Regions from separate parts of the Arthrobacter sp. TmtSoilC48 genome, predicted to be linked through region 2. Evidence: riboswitches for the same ligand, from Rfam matches in the RefSeq annotation. Region 2 holds a riboswitch; each other region holds the start of a gene.
What was found. A riboswitch is a leader RNA that binds a small molecule or an ion and turns the genes downstream of it on or off. The one in region 2 is predicted to bind S-adenosylmethionine.

Region 1 (3,268 bases), 1.5 Mb from region 2:
CTTCACGCCGGGTCGCGTAAAGACTGAAAAATACTGCCTTCGTCACAATGCTGTCCAAGTACCCGGGCGCTTCCTAGACTGGCCCCAGCCCACGCCTACAGCGATCAACGGCAAACCCGCGCGCCACGAAGAGGAGAACCCAATGTCCCAAGGATGGTCTTTCGAAACCCGCCAGATCCACGCAGGGCAGGAGCCCGACGCTGCCACGGGGGCGCGGTCGCTTCCGATCTACCAGACCACGTCCTTCGTTTTCCCGAGCGCAGAGAGCGCAGCCAACCGCTTTGCACTGGCCGAGCTCGCCCCGATCTACACGCGTATCGGCAACCCAACACAAGACGCCGTGGAGCAGCGGATCGCCAGCCTCGAAGGCGGGCTGGGCGCGTTGCTCCTTAGCTCAGGACAGGCCGCGGAAACCTTCGCTATCCTGAACATTGCCGAGGCCGGAGACCATGTCGTCGCGAGCCCCAGCCTCTACGGTGGCACCTACAACCTGCTGGCGCACACTCTGAAGAAGTTCGGCATCTCCGTGACGTTCGTGGAGGATCCGGACAACCTGGACCAGTGGCGGGACGCCGTGCAGCCCAACACCAAGCTGTTCTTCGGCGAGGTTGTGTCCAATCCGCGCCAGGACGTCCTGGACATCGAGGGTGTTTCACGCGCCGCGCACGAGGCTGGCGTGCCGCTCATCGTGGATAACACGCTCTCAACCCCCTACCTCATCCGTCCCATCGAGTGGGGTGCGGACATCGTGGTGCACTCGGCTACCAAGTATCTGGGCGGCCACGGCGCGGCGATCGCCGGCGTGATCGTGGACTCCGGAAACTTTGATTTCGGCAAGGACCCGGAGCGCTTCCCCGGATTCAATACTCCGGACCCCAGCTACAACGGACTCGTTTACGCCCGGGACCTTGGCAAGGATGGCGCGCTCGGAGCCAACCTCTCCTACATTCTCAAGGCGCGCGTGCAGTTGCTGCGCGATCTGGGTTCGGCGGTTTCCCCGTTCAACGCCTTCCTCATCGCCCAGGGCCTGGAAACCCTGAGCCTGCGCGTCGAGCGTCACGTCTCGAACGCCACCAAAGTGGCTGAATGGCTGGAAGCCCATGACGACGTCGAATCGGTTGCCTTCGCGGGCCTGCCGTCCAGCCCTTGGTACGACCGCGGCCGTAAGTACGGGCCGAGGGGTACCGGTGCAGTGGTGGCATTCAACATCAAGGGTGGCGTCGAGGCCGGCAAGCGATTCGTCGACGGCCTGGAGTTGCACTCCCATGTTGCCAACATCGGTGACGTCCGCTCGCTGGTTATCCACCCGGCGTCGACTACCCACAGCCAGCTCACGGTCGAACAGCAGCTGGTTGCGGGCGTGAATCCAGGCCTCGTCCGCCTCTCTGTGGGAATAGAGCACGTGGACGACATTATTGCTGATCTGGAGGCCGGTTTCCGGGCTGCCAAAGGCGCTTAATCGCGCTGCTGGGAGAGCGGCCGCCCGCCGTCGAAAATTCGCCGGGCGGCCCTTCGCGGTGCGTGTTCCTGAACGAAGCGGCGCCAAACCGTCACACAGCTGTCACATTCTTCGCCAAGACAGCGGTATTTTTCCTAGACTCTACGTATTAGGTCATGAGTGCCAGCGACAGCCCCGGCTTGCTGGCCGGCAACCCTCCTCCGCGGTGGGGTGCCCCGGGTGAAGACCTGGCCTGTCGCACGCAAGGCGGCAGGCAAGCGCGAGGTTAGGTGTCAAAGGAATGACCATTACTGCTACAGCACCCCCCAAACCGGGCAAAGAAGACGGGACGGTCAAGTACGCCGGCGTAGGTTCGCTGGAACTTGAAGCCGGCGGTTTTCTCCCGGATGTTGTGCTTGCCTACGAAACCTGGGGGCAGTTGAATGCGGATGCGTCCAACGCAGTCCTGGTTCAGCACGCACTGACGGGCAGCACGCATGTGGCCCGCGGTGCAACTGATGAGGAAGGCTGGTGGGAGCAACTCGTTGGTCCCGGCGCGACGATCGACACCAACCGGTTCTTCGTTATCTCCATCAACATTGTGGGCGGCTGTTACGGTAGCACGGGCCCATCGTCAGAGGCGCCGGACGGACGGCCCTGGGGATCCCGCTTCCCGCTGATCACGTTGCGCGACAGCACGGTGGCTGAAGCCCGGCTCGCTGATGCTTTGGGGATCAAGGCATGGCACGCAGTCCTTGGCGGTTCCATGGGTGGGGCGCGGGCACTTGAGTGGGCGGTCACCTTCCCTGAGCGTGTTCAGCGGTGCGCGGTTATTTCTGTGGGCGCCTACAGCACAGCCGAGCAAATCGCTTTCGCCCAGTCGCAGACGCTCGCCATCCGCCAGGACCCGAACTTCAACAACGGCGATTACTACGGTGGACCAACTCCTGAGGCAGGCCTTGCCCTGGCCCGACGGATAGCGCACATCACGTACCGGTCAGCGCTGGAGCTTGATGTCCGCTTCGGCCGGGAAGCCCAGCACCAGGAGACGCCCCTGGCCGCTGCGGTCCTGGGGGAGCGTGGCCGCTACCAGGTGGAAAGCTACCTCGATCACCAAGGCACCAAGCTGGTGCGCCGGTTCGATGCGAACAGTTACATCGCCATCACCGAGGCGCTGATGTCCCACGACATCAGACGGGGCCGGGGCACCTTGAAGGAAGCCTTGGCCGCGGCCACTGCTGAATTCTTTGTGGCAGCCGTCGATTCCGACCGCCTCTATTTTCCGGCCCAGTCAGTGGAACTGGCGCAAAACCTGCCAGGCAATGTGCCTGTCCACGTGATCGAGGCCCCCATCGGCCACGATGGCTTCCTCACCGAAATCGGGCAACTATCGAAGCAGCTTCGCGAGGCCTTCTTCGCCTAAGCCGGCTCAGCCGTTCATGATGTCGCCGCGCTGCTTCATGTAATCCTCCATGGCAATTTCGCCGTTGCTGAACTTGAGGTCCAGTTCGGCCAGCTTGCGCGCGCGGAAGCCTTGCTGCTCAGAGCCGCTGTGGCTCGGAAACGTAGGTGAAGAAGCGTTCGACGCCGGTCCTGGCGGCGGTGGGGCATCGGCAGGGCGGATGGTGGTGGGCTGCGTGGGATAGCCCGGATAATTCGGCTGCGGGTAACCCGGTCCCGGAAGATTCTGCGGGGGATAGCCGGGGCCCGGATAATTCGGGCCCGGGAAATTGCGGTCCTGGAGCCGCCGCGCCCGGGACTTGTTGTACATGCGTATCCCCATGGGAATCAGCCACGAGCAGACGATGATCCAGAAGATCAGATTGTTCA
Region 2 (3,268 bases):
ATCAGCAACCGTGCTGTTTCAGTCAATAGTGCTGTGTCAGTCAATAGTGCAGGGTGCAGCCCCTGCGGTGCCCGGCGTGTTTGGCGCCCATTCCGGGTAGCTGCGGTGGTCGTTTGCCGGCACCCAGCGGCCTTCGTCCACTACATAGTCCCAGCCGAGACCCGTGCGCTTGAGTTCCTCGATACCAGCCAGCAGCCGCGTGGCATCCTCCAGGCGGGAGCCCACGCCGAAGCTGGCTCGCAGTGAGCCGGATGGGAGGCCCAGCCGCTTGAGGAGGGGATGGGCGCAGAAGCGGCCGTCACGAAGTCCTACACCGTGTTCGGCGGCGAGGTAGGCGGCGACCAGTCCGGCGTCGAATCCTTCCACCGAGAAATTGACCACGCCGATGGTGTCCTCGGAGTCGCTGAAGATCCGGTGGACCGTCACGCCGTCGATTGCTTCAAGTCCCTGTACGAGGTAGGAGCGGATTCCAGCTTCATGGGCATGCCAGGCATCCTGATCCAAGCCGGCGAGCACCTGCGTCGCGCGGGCCAACGTTGCCGCACCCAGGACATTGGGGGAGCCGCCCTCGTGGCGGGCGGGACCTGAGGCCCAGCTGACCGAGTCCAGGCGCGCCTCACGAACAGCGCCTCCGCCAGCAAGGTGGGGAGTACCGGCGTCGAGCCAGTCGGGACGGCCCACAACGACGCCGGCGCCGAACGGAGCGTAGAGCTTATGGCCGGAGAACACGATGTAGTCGACGTCTGCGGCGGCGATGTTGATGCGGCGGTGGGGGGCAAGCTGCGCGGCGTCCACCACAATCCTGGCACCGTATTCGTGTGCAAGTGATGCGAGTTCGGCGATCGGCAGGATTTCACCGGTCACGTTCGAGGCACCGGTGACCGCCAGCAGAGATACGCCGCCTTGGCTGAGTTCCTCGCGGAGCTTGGCCAAGGTAGCGGTCAGTGTCGAAGCAGCTACGACACTGCGGTGGGGGACGCCCTGCCAGGGAAGGAGATTGGCATGGTGCTCGATGTCCAGGTAAAGGACCTCGCCCGTTGGCTTTCCGTCGAGTTGCGGGAGGCAGCCCGCCAGCAGGTTCAGCGAGTCCGTGGTGTTCCGGGTGAAGATGACGGAATCATCCGGACGGCCGCCGACGAATTCACGGACGATGTCGCGGGAGTTCTCGTAGACCGAGGTGCTGATCTGGGAAGCGTAGCCCGCGCCGCGGTGGACACTGGCGTAGTAGGGGAGGATCTCGTTGAGATACGCAGAAACGATGGTCAACGCGGGAGCGGATGCTCCGTAGTCGAGGTTGGCGTAGCGGACGTGGCCACCCTGGATCAGGGGAGCTTGCAGCTCCGCGCCTGTGACGGCGGCCAGGGGCCTGCCCGCAGCGGCTTCGTGCGCTGCTTCTTCGACCGCAAGGGACGGCAGAACGGTGGAGTTGAACGTAGCAGTGCTCATGGGACCTCACTCAAGAGGGACCCCCTATGGGGATCCGCGCTTGCCGTATCCGTTCCGGACCGGCCAGGTCGTCACCCGGGGCACCCCACCGCGAATGGAGGGTTGCCGGCCAGCAAACCGGGGTTTAGCGCTGGCACTCGTGACCTGTAAAGAGGTTAGGCCACGCATCTGGCCTGCTCCAAAGTCGCTTCGCTTTGTTAAGCAGATTGTTACGAAGGGTCCGGAATCCCGGTTTTGGGCGAAGAAAAGACGGCGGATGCCCCGAAAAGGAGGCTTCCGCCGTCGAAAATTCTATGCTCAGCCGGTTGGCCTGTTGGTCCGCCGGGTCAGAGGAGGTCATCCAATGCGGGGTTTAGCCGCTTGAGGACCTCCGAATGGAGGATGGAGTTGGTGGCCAGGGCGTTGCCGCCGAAGGGGCCGTCCTCGCCTTCCAATGAGGTGAAGCGGCCGCCGGCTTCCGTCACGATGGGAACCAGTGCTGCCATGTCGTAAAGATTCAGCTCTGGCTCGCAGGCGATGTCAACAGCCCCCTCGGCTACCAGGCAATAGGACCAAAAGTCGCCATAGGCGCGCGTGCGCCAGATGTCTTCCGTCAACCCCAGGAACTCGTCCAGATTGCCGCGTTCCTTCCAGCCGGAGAGGCTGGAATATGACATTGAAGCATCGGCCAACCGCGAAACGTTGGACACCCTGAGCCGGGTGGCTGATGCCAGGGAGCGGCCCATGTAGGCGCCCATGTCCTTTGCTGCCCACCAACGCTTGCCCAGCGCCGGGGCGCTGACAACTCCAACGACGGGCTCGCCTTCGTCAACGAGCGCGATCAGGGTAGCCCACACGGGAACGCCCCGAACAAAGTTCTTGGTGCCGTCGATGGGGTCGATGATCCAACGCCGGGAGCCGTGGCCGCTGCTGCCGAACTCCTCGCCGAGGACGGCGTCACGGGGGCGCGAGCGTGACAATTGGCCGCGGATGGCTTCTTCCGCAGCCTTGTCGGCATCCGTCACGGGCGTGAGGTCAGGCTTGGTCTCGACCTGCAGATCCAAGGCCTTGAAGCGGTCCATGGTTTGGGCGTCCACGGAATCCGCCAGCACGTGGGCCAGTCGCAGGTCGTCGTTGTAGCTGGAAACGGGTTGGGTCATGCCACCAAACTATCGTGAAACGTTCCCTGCAGTTGGATCGCCTTGCGCCGACACTTAGTTGACCGTACCCAATTCCTTGGTCTCTTTCGCTTCCATACGCGGGTCCGCGCCCAGCAGCCGCCGGAGCGAAGACAAACGGGCCACTCCGGAAGGACCCGCGTGTCCCTCGTTCACCCAGGCATCAAGTCCGCAATTGATGGCGCCGGCATCGTGCTTGCAACCGCGTTCACAAGCTTCTGTGCCCGGTTCCAGGTCGGGGAAGGAATGCAGGATGCGGTCGGGGTCCACGTGCGCCAGTCCGAAGGAGCGGATACCGGGGGTATCGATGATCCAGCTACCCGGTGGGGCGTCTGCCAGCTTCAGGGCCAACGCCGAGGACGACGTGTGCCGGCCCCGCCCGGTGACGGCGTTGACACCACCGGTAGCCCGTTCGGCTCCCGTCAGGGCATTGACCATGGTGGACTTCCCGACGCCCGAATGGCCCAGCATGACAGTCACTTTTCCATCAAGGTGTGCCCGCAATTCGGCAACGGCGCGGCTGTCCAGCCTCGCGGACAGTCCGTCGTCGGAGCGGGCGTCAATACCGGACGCTTCATCATCTGCCGTACGGCTGATGATGATCGGAAAGTCCAGGCTGAGATAGTTGGATAACAGCTCCGCAGGATCCTTGACATCTGCTTTGG
Region 3 (3,268 bases), 2.0 Mb from region 2:
GCAATGGCGGCTGCTCCGAATCCACGGTTCTCCATTCCCTACGCCCCGGTCACGCGGGGCCGCGCGGAGGACGAACCAACATTACCGCCTAGACGATCATCGTTCCGAACGCGAGGCCAAGCCCGTAGGTGGCGGCCGCGGCGCCCAGGCCGATCGCCAGCTGCCGGAAGCCACGGCTCAGCGGTGAGGTCCCGGACAACAGCCCGACGACGGCGCCGGTCGCCAGGAGCGCGATCCCCACCAGCACACCGGCTACTATCAGTGCCGCCACACCCGTGATGCCGAAAATAAACGGAAGGATGGGCACGACCGCACCCGAGGCGAAGAAGCAGAAGCTGGACATCGCAGCGCCCCAGGCAGACCCCACGGTTTCGTGGTTGTCAGCGGGTTGCTCCTTCTCCGGTTGCAAGGAGAGGCTGGGATCGCAGTCGCAGCTGAAGAGTCCCATGCGTTCGGCGGCACGGTGCTCGGCTGCCTCACGGGTCATGCCGCGGGCCAAGTACACCAGCACAAGCTCGTTGTGCTCGATGTCCAAAGAAGGGGCGGCTGTGAGGGTTGCCTGCGTGGGCAGCGTGGCGCTGAGCAACTCCCGTTGCGAGCGGACCGAAACGTACTCGCCAGCACCCATGGACAGGGCGCCGGCCAGCAAACCGGCCACGCCACTCATGAGGACCACCGGGCTGGGAACGCCGGTTGCTGCCATACCCATAACCAGTGAAAGGTTGCTCACCAGGCCATCGTTGGCGCCAAAAACAGCGGCACGGAAGGTACCGGAGAGCCTGTTGCGGCCACGCGTGGCAAGGCCCCTGACAACTTCTTCGTGGATTTGTTCGTCGGCAACCATGGCTGGAGTCGCGGCAGGTTCGGCTCCGTAGGGGGAGCGGCCTTCCGCGCGCTGCGCCAACGCGAGGACGAACACGGAACCAAAGTGCCGGGCCAGGAAGCCCAGCAGCTGGCTGCGGGTGGAAGCTCCCTTCGGCATTCCGGCGTGTTCTCCCAAGAGCTTGAGCCAGTGTGCCTCGTGCCTTCCCTCGGCCTCGGCCAGGGCGAGCAGGATCTGCCGTTCTTCGCCGTCACGACGCTGGGCGAGTTCCCGGTAGACGGCGGCTTCGGCACGCTCGTCGGCCAGGTATTGACGCCAGCGCCTGATGTCCGCCGGTGTGGGCCGGGCTGGTTGGGACGGTGTTCCGGATCCGGGGGCGGGGTCCGGAGCGGGGCTCGACGAACCGTGGGATTCCTGGTGCTTCTGCACTTTTTCTCCTGTGCTGGGTGGGGTAGTTGCGGCCCCATTGCACGCCCACTGTACCGCTTATTGGCGGGGATTTTTGGCCGGTATTCCTTAGCTGGAATGTTCGGCATGCCTTAATTTTCGAAGCTGCAATCCTCTGCCTGGAGCCTTTCCCTGGGTCCATGTGGGCCGTTGCCTTGACCCTCTTCAGGCACAGTGCTCAGATGGAAGGACAGGGGCGGGGGCCCTCCCCGCACTCGGTCAGCAGGCTGCTTGCCAGCCCACCAGACGGAGGTTGCAGCATGGACACCACCGAACCGCACGCCAACCACCCCGAACGGGAGACCATCGAGTCGGATCCCGCCTACGATTACAGCGATGACCAGGAAGTCGACGAACCCTGGGTGGAGGAAATCGACGTCCCGGATGACGACGAGCGGGTTGTCCCCCTGGATGAAACCGAAGAATTCCGCGGGGAAGAAGACGAGGAATTCTAGGACCGTTTCTTAGGCAGGGCCATCTTCACCGAAGGTGAAATGCCGCTCCAGTCCCGCCGGACGCCCGAGCGCTGCAACAGTCACCGTCAACGTCCTCGACGATTCACACCACCGCGATGGACGCACAGCCTGGGCAAGGGCATGCGCCAACAGGCGCGCTTCGGGGTGCCGGAACCGGGCCAGGCCACCGTTCAGGAACAGCGTCACCGTCCCAAGGACAAGGTCGACGCCGGGAATCACCGGAACAGTGGGCGCTTCGGTTTTGGTGGGGCTGCTTTGGCTTGGGGTGGTAACGCCTTGGTACGGCAAGGACTGCTCCTTTGGGGAGTGCTCTTGCCCGCTCGGTTGTCTCTGGTCCGGGGCGGGCCGCTTCCTCATCCGAACCACCCGTGAACATGGGGTTGGTGTGTGGCCAGTCGGAGCTTGGCGCCACCTCTCTTGAAGCTGGGACCACTGTACTGGAGGAGTGCTGTCCGGGAGAAGTGTGGCCCTCGGATCCGCTCGCCCCCGCACAGCGCAACGGCGGCGCTGCCCCGGGAAGGGGCGGCGCCGCCGTCGAACATTGCTTTGTTCAGTTCTTATCTGATGCCTTGCGGCCCTGGGCCGTTAGCTGGCGTTGTGGCTGCTGACGGGGTGGGCTTCCAAGGGCAATTCGTCAGATACCGCTCCGGCCACGCGCTTTTCCCAAGCGGCCCGGACTTCGGGTTCGGTGGGCGGCGTGAGGAGGGAAATCACCACGTAGGCGACGAACGAGGCCGCGAGGCCGTAGTAGATGGGCTCGTTGGCGTAGACGCCATCGACGCTTGGAATGACTCCAGTGGCGAACAGAATCAACAAGGCCAACGTCAATACCGAGCCCACTGCCATGGACCATGCAGCAGCGATACCAGTGCCGCGCTTCCACACCAGGCCGCCAAGAATCGCGACGAGGAGGCCGCCCACAAGGATGTCGTAAGCAATGGTGAGGGCAACAACCACGTCCTGCGCGGCCATGGAGATCAGCACCGCGACGATGCCCAGGCCAAGAACCCAGTAACGGTTGGCCTTGACGTCGTGCTCGGGGTTTTCGGTGTCGTCCGTGTTGATGGTCTTGCCGAACCAGCTGGCCACGAACGGAACAACATCTGCGCGGGCCACCGTGGCGGCGGCAATCAGGGCACCCGAAGCGGTGGACATCATGGCTGCAACAGCTGCGGCCATGACCAGGCCGCCGATGCCGATGGGCAGGATGTGGGTTGCCACTTCGGCGTAGACCACGTCCTTGCCGAGGTTGGCGACATCGATATTGGGCAGTGCTACGCGGGCGGCCAGGCCGATCAATGCACCGGCCACACCGTAGAGGATGCAGTAAACGCCGGCGGTCGCTCCACCCCAGCGTGCAACCTTGGGAGTCTTGGCCGTGAAGACGCGCTGCCAGATGTCCTGGCCGATCAGGAGTCCGAGTGTGTACACGACGAAGTAGGTGATGATCGTCTGGACGCCGATTCCGTCGATCTGGAAGAAGCTCGCATCGACACGCTCACGGATGCCGTCCAGTCCTCCG

Region 1: another riboswitch for S-adenosylmethionine. It lies ahead of metX (homoserine O-acetyltransferase MetX); the one in region 2 lies ahead of AC6I97_RS10135 (aminotransferase class V-fold PLP-dependent enzyme).
Region 3: another riboswitch for S-adenosylmethionine. It lies ahead of AC6I97_RS19235 (hypothetical protein); the one in region 2 lies ahead of AC6I97_RS10135 (aminotransferase class V-fold PLP-dependent enzyme).

Annotation. Positions count from the first base shown of each region.
Region 1 covers NZ_AP046049.1:3,668,994-3,672,261, reverse strand. Annotated here, with positions in the region: gene AC6I97_RS17040 (bifunctional o-acetylhomoserine/o-acetylserine sulfhydrylase) at 104-1,459, shown strand; SAM riboswitch class IV at 1,611-1,725, shown strand; gene metX (homoserine O-acetyltransferase MetX) at 1,740-2,861, shown strand; gene AC6I97_RS17030 (hypothetical protein) at 2,868-3,268, opposite strand, start outside.
Region 2 covers NZ_AP046049.1:2,149,996-2,153,263, forward strand. Annotated here, with positions in the region: gene AC6I97_RS10135 (aminotransferase class V-fold PLP-dependent enzyme) at 37-1,446, opposite strand; SAM riboswitch class IV at 1,478-1,591, opposite strand; gene hisN (histidinol-phosphatase) at 1,773-2,585, opposite strand; gene rsgA (ribosome small subunit-dependent GTPase A) at 2,640-3,268, opposite strand, start outside.
Region 3 covers NZ_AP046049.1:4,176,932-4,180,199, reverse strand. Annotated here, with positions in the region: gene AC6I97_RS19245 (VIT1/CCC1 transporter family protein) at 89-1,252, opposite strand; gene AC6I97_RS19240 (hypothetical protein) at 1,531-1,725, shown strand; gene AC6I97_RS19235 (hypothetical protein) at 1,735-2,034, opposite strand; SAM riboswitch class IV at 2,050-2,169, opposite strand; gene AC6I97_RS19230 (sodium:solute symporter family protein) at 2,332-3,268, opposite strand, start outside.